Regions from separate parts of the Streptomyces sp. 2-1 genome, predicted to be linked through region 2. Evidence: riboswitches for the same ligand, from Rfam matches in the RefSeq annotation. Region 2 holds a riboswitch; the other holds the start of a gene.

Region 1 (4,403 bases), 3.3 Mb from region 2:
GCCCGGGACATCGAGGTCCAGCACCTGAACCTCACCGGCACCCCGCTGTACGGCGTCTTCATGCGTAACGTCACCAACGTCGTGCTCGGCCAGATCGACATGCGCCTCTCACGCGGTCTCGGCGTACGCATCGACAACCGCGGCGACACCAGCCAGTGGACACGCAACGTCCGGATCGACAACGTGTACGTCTCCGGGGCGAGCAGCCACGCCGTGGAGACGTACGGGGTCGACGGCCTCACCATCGGCACGGTCACCGCGCGCAATGTGGGCGAGTCCGGTCTCCTGCTGAACCAGACCATCAATGCGACGGTCGCGAAGGTCGACGCGGACGGCGCGGGCGCCGGTACGGGTTACGCGGCCTTCCGCATGGCCAACCGCAACGGCCGGATCGGCAGCGCGTACCCGACCAATGTGCGGGTCGGCGAGGTCGTGGCGCGCGGCGGTGGCCGGGGCGTCTTCTGCGTCTCCGAGAGCGGCGGCGCGACCATCGACCGGGTGACCATCTCCAACACCGGCAACAACGCGATCCTGATCGAGAACTGCTACAACGTGAACCTCGCCGCCCAGAGCGGCAGTGTCACGGGCGGCGGCGAGATCCGGCTGGCGGCCCGCTCGGAGTTCCCCAACAACTCGGACATCACCGTCCAGAACCTGAGGGTGACCAACTCCTCGATCAGGGAGAGCCCTTGCGGCGACAACACCACGTTCCGCAACAACACCCTGGTCAACAGCACCCAGACCATCTGCTGACGTCCGCCAGTGGCCGGTACGGCAGTCAGGAGGGCGCGGTCAGTAGGCGTGGTCATTAGGACGCGGTCAGTGGGGCGATCAATAGGGCAGGAGTCGGCCCGAGGGGGTCCTGCGGTCGATCGTCGTGTCGCGCGCGGTGGTCGTGCGGCGGGTGGGACGGATGCGGATCCGGCGGTTCATGGCGGCCTCCTCATTCCTGGTACCACCAGCCTCCGCGCCGCCGCGCCCTCACACATCGTGCCCATGGAGGCCTTCGTCCTGGTCCCGTGGCGGCAGTCCCCATGGACGAGGTACTACCGAGGAAGGACGTGGGCCCCTACATGCGCCCTCTCACCTGCGCCCGGCCGTCAGGGGCGGCGCGGCTCCGGCCCCCAGTAGGACGGTCCTCCGCCACGCCACTCGATCAGCGGTGACACGGCGACCTCGTTCTCGTCGAACTCCAGGCCCGCGCGGCGCAGGAACTCGACGACGTCCGGGAGGTTCATGGCGACGCCGATCGGCTCGCCGTGGACCGTCACGCGCCTGCCGCCTTCCTCCTGCGGCGGGTGCACGACCACTACGGGATGTTCCGACATGCCCTCAGCCTCACCCGGACCGCCCCGGCGCGCATCCGGGGGCCACCGCCGTTTCGCCTGGAACGACGTCGGCGCGCGCCTCCCCACGAGACGCGCGCCGACGGACCGGGCCGTTCGGTACTCGACGGCCCTACTCGACGGCCCCGACCAGTCCCATGGCGGGGGCCGCGAGGTCGGTCACCTGGTGGAGCTGCTCCAGCTGGTAGAGGCCGTTCAGCTCGTTGAGCTTGTCGAGCTGGTCGGAGACCCTCGGCATCTGGGCCTTGTGCTCCGCGGGAAGGTCGCTCACGGCGAGCGAGTCGAGCATCGCGATGGGGTTCACCTTTCCCGTCTCCGGGGTGGTGGCAGCGCTCGCGGACGGTACGGCAAGGCCCGTGACGCCGACGGCGAGGCCAACGGCGGCGACGATACGTCGTGTTGAGATCATGCCTTCAGCAACGGTGGCGGGCCGTCCACGGACACGGCCGCACCGGGCCCCTCACCCGACAGGCTCATCGGTCCGCCTGCGCTTGCCGTGGCCGCCGTGCCGGAGGAGTCTCAGAAGGGAGAGGCCCTCGACGGCCCGCTCCGCAGCGGGCCGCGGCCTTCGCCAGTGGTCCACAAGGAGGTCCACCATGGGCACTGCGGCAAGCCCCGCCTTCAACACCGAAACGCTGCGCCGGGGCATCGAAGGCCAGAACGCGTCGGCGCTCCTGTCGCTGTACGCGGACGACGCGGAGATGCGCGTCGTCGACCGCAACACCCAGCCCAGCCACCCCAAGGTCATGCACGGCCGCGAGCAGATCCGCGAGATGCTCGACGACGTCTACAGCCGCGACATGACACACAAGATGGAGCAGTGTGTGATCCAGGGCGACCATGTCGCCTTCACCGAGTCCTGTCAGTACGCGGACGGCGTCAGGGTGCTCATGAGTTCGATGATGTCGCTGCGCGACGGGAAGATCGTCGACCAGACGGTGCTGCAGGTATGGGACGCCGAAGAGGTGTAAGGGGAATGCCGAGGGTCCGGATCACGACCCGTCTGACCTGGACCTTTTCGGCTCAGTCGCGTCCGGCGAGGCCTCTGCGGCCTCGACCGGCTTCCGGAGCTGGTCGGCGCGTGTCCGCTTCTCTCCTGCTGACAGCACTGAGAGCAGCCCGTTCTCGCCATGCTCTTCGGAAGCCGCGTGCCGCTCGAACGCGTCGTATCCCGCCTCGGTGAGCCGTACGTGGACCCGACGGCCGGGCCGGAGGAAGACGCCTACGGCCCGGCTCGACGACAATGCCACTCCGGCGACGCGTACTGTGGTGGCAGGCCGTGACTGGCGCTGAGGTGGAGTACCACCGGGGAGCGGCCCGACACACACGTCTTCGCCGCGCGCCTGGGCATCTTCTACGACGCTCAGGAGTGGCTCATGTCCCAGGCGCAGCTGATGGACGGCACCGGTCTCGCCCGGCGGATCGTCGACGAGACGGCCAAGCGGGCGGCCGACCTCACCGAACGCACGGGGGTGGCGCCCTGTCTCGCCACCGTGCTGGTGGGCGAGGACCCCGCCTCCGTCACGTACGTACGGATGAAGCAGAACCGTTCCCGCAAGGCGGGTATCGAGTCGCGGCACGTGGCTCTGCCCGCCGGGACCACGACGGACGAGCTGATCGGCACGCTCACCGAGCTGTCCGCCGACCCCACCGTGCACGGCATCCTGTTGCAGCACCCGATGGGGCACCACATCGACGAGCGCGCGGCGTTCGAGGCGATCGCTCCGGAGAAGGACGTCGACGGGGTCACGCTGGCGTCCTTCTCGGCGATGAGCTTCGGTCTGCCGGGCTTCGCGTCGTGTACGCCCGGCGGGATCATGCGGCTCCTGGACGAGTACGACGTCGACCCGGCCGGTAAGCGGGCCGTCGTGGTGGGCCGCAGCGCGATCCTCGGCAAGCCGGTGGGGATGCTGCTGCTCGGCCGCGACGCCACGGTGACGTACTGCCACTCGCGCACGGCCGACCTGTCGGCGGCCGTGCGGGAGGCGGACATCGTGGTGGCCGCCGTGGGGCGGCCCCGGCTGATCCGCGGCGAGGACATCAAACCGGGCGCGGTAGTCGTCGACGCCGGTTACAACCCCGGCAACATAGGCGACGTCGACTTCGACAGCGCACGGGAGCGGGCCTCGCTGATCACTCCCGTACCGGGCGGGGTCGGTCCGATGACGATCGCCACACTGCTGGCCCAGACCGTCGAGGCGGCCACGCGGCAGACCGGCGCCTGATCAGCGAATCCACGCGCTGTAGTCCATGACGTCACCGGCCTTGAGTCCGTACTCGGGCTCGGCGGTCGTGGCGGTGCTCTCCAGGCCGAGGACGGCACCGGTGACCGGATCCATGATCAGCATCTGCCGGTAGCCGGTGCCGTCGTACAGGTACGCCTGACCGTGCCGGCCCAGGCGATCGGTCACCTGGCCGACGGACCGCAGTCCGTCGGCGTCCGCGAGGACTCGGGCGAGTGCCGCGTCCTCACGGGTGCCGAGGGTCCAGGTGTCGAGCAACAGCCGTGTGGCGTCCAGCAGTTCGGGCGTGGTCAGCGGGGTGTCGGTGTGCTGCGCCTCCTGCAGATAGGCGCGCAGCCGCTCGGCGTCATGCGGCGGTGGCGACTCGGGCGGGGCGTCGCTCCAGCTCGGTGGGAAGGTCTGCTCGCTGATGACGTGACCGTCGTCGACGAGGCCCGGATCGCCGTCCGCGTCGGAGAGGACCGGCCGGCCCGGGTGGCGCGGGTCGGTCGCGACGACCAGTTCCGTGTGGCTGTCGTCCGCGTTCCAGCGCACGATGCGCTCCACGGGGAGCGTGATCGGAGGCTTGTCCTCCGACATGCCCATGCTCCACGACTGCACATGCGTGCCCTTGCGGGGACCGGACGAACCGTCCGCGGCTGCCCCGCGCGCACGCTCGGCCAGCCGGTCCAGCGGTACGGGGGTGGAGTCCGCCCGGACCACCAGCGGGCGCGGCGCGGCCACGGCGGGGGTGGTGCTCGGGCCCGCGAGGAGGAGCGCGAGGGAGGTCACGGCGACGGCCGCGGTCGTCGCGAGGGCCCACACCAGACGCGTA
Region 2 (4,403 bases):
TCATGGCGGGGGACGGCAGCGGGCGAACGACGAGCGTGCGTTCGGGGGATCCGTACTTCGCGCGGCTCTGGCGGCTGTTGGGGCCGTCGGCCACGGACACGGAGAAGGTTCCGCAGGAGTGGCTGGAGGGCGACTTTCCTGCCGTGCGGGCCACCGTGATCTGGGGGACTACCGGCGTGGGCGGCTGGCCCGAGACGGAGAGTGCGCCCGGGGGCGACATCTATATGGGGCGCCAGGACCAGCTGTTTCTCGCGGACGACGGCACACCCTGGATACGGAGCGACCCGGCGGTCGACGTGAACGACGACGACATCCGCTGGCATCGGGCACCGCGGTCGGTCTACGACCAGTTGGAGGGGAAGGAGTTGTTCGGTCCGGGGCGCGTGACGGGCGGTGCGGCCGGTCCCGCGGGCGGCCCGGGGTGGGCGATAGCCGGACTCGCGGCGGGCCTCGCCCTCGGCTCGGGCGGCACCCTGCTGATACGCCGCGCGGCGGCCGGGCGTGAGCCTGGGCCGCCGCGGGAGTCACGACAGGAGTTGATCGACTTGTGAGTCGGGGCCTCGGTCTCAGCCGAGGTCGATCTCCGGGTAGAGCGGGAAGCCGGTCAGGAGGTCGGTCGCCCGGTGGGAGATCTCGTCGGCGATCTTCGGGTCCAGGATGTGCTGGGCCTTGGAAGGGGCGCCCTTGGCGGTGGTGCCGGGCTCCGTGGTGGCGAGGACGCGGTCGATGAGGCCGGCGATCTCGTCCATCTCGGTGGCGCCGAGGCCACGGGTGGTCAGGGCCGGGGTGCCGATGCGGATGCCGGAGGTGTACCAGGCGCCGTTCGGGTCGGCGGGGATGGCGTTGCGGTTGGTGACGATGCCCGAGTCGAGCAGGGCGGACTCGGCCTGGCGGCCGGTGAGGCCGTAGGAGGAGGCGACGTCGATGAGGTTGAGGTGGTTGTCGGTGCCGCCGGTGACCAGCGTGGCGCCGCGTCGCATCAGGCCCTCGGCGAGAGCGCGGGCGTTGTCGACGACGGCCTGGGCGTAGTCGCGGAACTCGGGGCGGCGGGCCTCGGCGAGTGCGACCGCCTTGGCGGCCATGACGTGCGGAAGGGGGCCGCCGAGAACCATCGGGCAGCCGCGGTCGACCTGGTCGGCGAGGGAGGAGTCGCACAGGACCATGCCGCCGCGCGGGCCGCGCAGCGACTTGTGCGTGGTCGTGGTGACGATCTGGGCGTGCGGCACCGGGTCGAAGTCGCCGGTGAGGACCTTGCCGGCGACGAGGCCCGCGAAGTGCGCCATGTCGACCATGAGCGTGGCGCCGACCTCGTCGGCGATCTCCCGCATGATCCGGAAGTTCACGAGACGGGGGTAGGCGGAGTAGCCAGCGACGATGATCAGGGGCTTGAACTCACGGGCGGAGGTGCGCAGGGCCTCGTAGTCGATGAGGCCGGTGGCGGGGTCGGTGCCGTAGGAGCGCTGGTCGAACATCTTGCCGGAGATGTTCGGGCGGAAGCCGTGGGTGAGGTGGCCGCCGGCGTCCAGGGACATGCCGAGCATGCGCTGGTTGCCGAAGGCCTGGCGCAGTTCGGCCCAGTCGGCGTCGGAGAGGTCGTTGACGTTGCGGACGCCGGCCTTCTGCAGGGCGGGGGCCTCGACGCGGGCGGCGAGGACGGCCCAGAAGGCGACGAGGTTGGCGTCGATGCCGGAGTGCGGCTGGGCGTAGGCGTGCTCGGCGCCGAAGAGCTCGCGGGCGTGCTCGGCGGCGAGGGCCTCGACGGTGTCCACGTTGCGGCAGCCGGCGTAGAAGCGGCGGCCGACGGTGCCTTCGGCGTACTTGTCGCTGAACCAGTTGCCCATCGCGAGGAGGGTGGCCGGGGAGGCGTAGTTCTCGGAGGCGATCAGCTTGAGCATCTCGCGCTGGTCGGCGACTTCCTGCCCGATGGCGTCGGCGACGCGGGGCTCGACGGCGCGGATCACTTCGAGGGCGCTGCGGAAGGCGGTGGATTCGTTGGAGAGGGGCTCTGGCATGACGGCCTCCGGACGTGGGCGTTCGGCGTTCACGGTTCGGCCCAGGCGCACGGCACACAGTTCATGGGCCGCTCCCCGATGGTCCATCCCATCCCAGCGCGCCAGTCACGGCCCGTGGATCAGCGTACCGGGCGCGCCGGTTCACCGGGTTCCCGCGTCCACCATGCGAGCGACGATAGGAAAGGGGCCACACGCAGTCGTACGGCCGGCAGGGAGGCGGGCCGGAGCTCTGGCACAGAAGCGGGAAAAGAAGCAGGTCACGAGCCCTTGTGCGGCCGGAAACGGAGACCCCGTGAGCACCACCGAAGAACTGATCGCCTCGGCCGAAGCGCACAGCGCGCCCACCTACCACCCGCTGCCGGTCGTCGTGGCGACGGCGGACGGGGCCTGGATGACGGATGTCGAGGGGCGCCGCTATCTGGATCTGCTGGCCGGGTATTCGGCGCTGAATTTCGGTCACGGCAACAGGCGGCTGATCGAGGCGGCGAAGGCGCAGCTGGAGCGGGTGACGTTGACGTCGCGGGCGTTCCATCACGACAGGTTCGCCGAGTTCTGCGCGCGGCTGGCCGAGTTGTGCGGCATGGAGATGGTGCTGCCGATGAACACGGGCGCGGAGGCGGTCGAGTCGGCCGTGAAGACCGCCCGAAAGTGGGGGTACCGGGTCAAGGGCGTGCCCGAGGGGATGGCGAAGGTCGTCGTGGCGGGCAACAACTTCCACGGGCGTACGACGACGATCATCAGCTTCTCCACGGATTCCGAGGCGCGGGCGGACTTCGGTCCGTACACGCCGGGCTTCGAGATCGTGCCGTACGGGGATCTGACGGCGATGCGCGCGGCGGTCACGGAGAACACGGTGGCCGTGCTGCTGGAGCCCATTCAGGGCGAGGCGGGGGTGCTGGTGCCGCCGGCCGGTTATCTCGCGGGCGTACGGGAGCTGACGCGGGAGCGGAACGTGCTGTTCGTAGCGGACGAGATCCAGTCGGGCCTCGGGCGGACGGGGCGGACCTTCGCGTGTGAGCACGAGGGGGTCGTGCCGGACATGTATGTGCTGGGCAAGGCGCTCGGGGGCGGGGTCGTGCCGGTGTCGGCGGTGGTGTCGTCGCGCGAGGTGCTCGGGGTGTTCCGGCCGGGTGAGCACGGGTCGACGTTCGGCGGGAATCCGCTGGCCTGTGCGGTGGCACTGGAGGTGATCGCGATGTTGCGGTCGGGCGAGTACCAGCGGCGGGCCACCGAGCTGGGCGACCATCTGCACCGGGAGCTGGGGCAGTTGGCCGGTTCGGGCCGGATCACCCAGGTGCGGGGGCGCGGGCTGTGGGCGGGGATCGACATCGACCCGGTGTACGGCACGGGGCGGGAGATCTCCGAGAAGCTGATGGACCGGGGTGTGCTGGTCAAGGACACCCATGGGTCCACGGTCCGGATCGCGCCGCCGCTGGTGATCAGTAAGGAGGACCTGGACTGGGGGCTGGCGCAGCTGCGGGGTGTGCTGGGGGTGTGACCGGCCCCTCCGGTCTCGCCGGTCTCGCAGGCCCCTCTGATCCCGCAGGCCCCTCTGGTCTCGCCGGACCGGGGGCGCCCGGCGCGGTGCCGGTGGACAGCCGGGGGGTCACAGGATCACGTGCGGCAGGAAGCGGGCGTACTCGTCCGTGATCAGGCCGGAGGATTCGCGGATGCCGAGGCCTGCCGACTCGTTCTCGACGACCCAGGCTCCGAGGACGACGCGGTTGCCGTCGAAGGAAGGGAGATGTGCCAACTCCTGGTAGCAGCAGGGTTCTTCGCGGAGGACGGGAGCGGAGCCCGGTTCGTGGACCGTGACTCCGGCGCCCTCGCGGCCGAGCAGGGGCTTGGCCACGTATCCGCGGGTGGTGGCCAGTTCGCGTGGGCCGTCGAGGTAGGCGGGGAGGAGGTTGGGGTGGTCCGGGTACAGCTCCCAGAGGATCGCGAGGAGGGCCTTGTTGCTGAGCAGCATCTTCCAGGCCGGCTCGATCCACATCGTGGTCCCCGTGCCGCCGCCGTTGTCGAGGGTGGCGAGGACGTGCGGGGCGAAGCGGTCGGTGGTGAGCCATTCCCAGGGGTAGAGCTTGAAGCAGCTGCGGATGAAGCGGAGTTGCTTGTCGACGAAGCGGCCGGAGAGGCGGTCCCAGCCGATCTCCTCCATGGCGATCCAGGAGGTGTCGAGGCCGGCCTGTTCCGCGGTCTCCTTCAGATAGGCGACGGTCATCAGGTCCTCGCCGAGTTCGTCGGCGGCGGAGTGCGCGAAGTAGAGGGGGCTGCCGGGCGGGAGGAGGGCGGACTGTTTCTTCCACGCGTCGATGAGGCGTTCGTGGAGGGAGTTCCACTGGTCGGCGCCGGGGAAGCGTTCCTCCATCCAGAACCACTGGGGGCTGGCGG

What was found. Region 2 has a riboswitch for ZMP and ZTP ahead of ACN20J_RS30390 (glycine hydroxymethyltransferase). Riboswitches for the same ligand answer to the same signal wherever they lie in the genome.
Region 1: linked by a shared signal. The riboswitch ahead of ACN20J_RS44300 (bifunctional 5,10-methylenetetrahydrofolate dehydrogenase/5,10-methenyltetrahydrofolate cyclohydrolase) and the one ahead of ACN20J_RS30390 (glycine hydroxymethyltransferase) in region 2 are both predicted to bind ZMP and ZTP.

Annotation. Positions count from the first base shown of each region.
Region 1 covers NZ_CP183383.1:10,142,426-10,146,828, reverse strand. The annotation lists gene ACN20J_RS44320 (hypothetical protein) at 1-753, shown strand, start outside; gene ACN20J_RS44315 (hypothetical protein) at 1,101-1,328, opposite strand; gene ACN20J_RS44310 (hypothetical protein) at 1,459-1,755, opposite strand; gene ACN20J_RS44305 (nuclear transport factor 2 family protein) at 1,943-2,317, shown strand; ZMP/ZTP riboswitch at 2,616-2,702, shown strand; gene ACN20J_RS44300 (bifunctional 5,10-methylenetetrahydrofolate dehydrogenase/5,10-methenyltetrahydrofolate cyclohydrolase) at 2,723-3,571, shown strand; gene ACN20J_RS44295 (CU044_5270 family protein) at 3,572-4,403, opposite strand, start outside.
Region 2 covers NZ_CP183383.1:6,877,523-6,881,925, reverse strand. The annotation lists gene ACN20J_RS30395 (hypothetical protein) at 36-551, shown strand; gene ACN20J_RS30390 (glycine hydroxymethyltransferase) at 567-2,012, opposite strand; ZMP/ZTP riboswitch at 2,045-2,131, opposite strand; gene rocD (ornithine--oxo-acid transaminase) at 2,305-3,510, shown strand; gene ACN20J_RS30380 (glutathionylspermidine synthase family protein) at 3,619-4,403, opposite strand, start outside.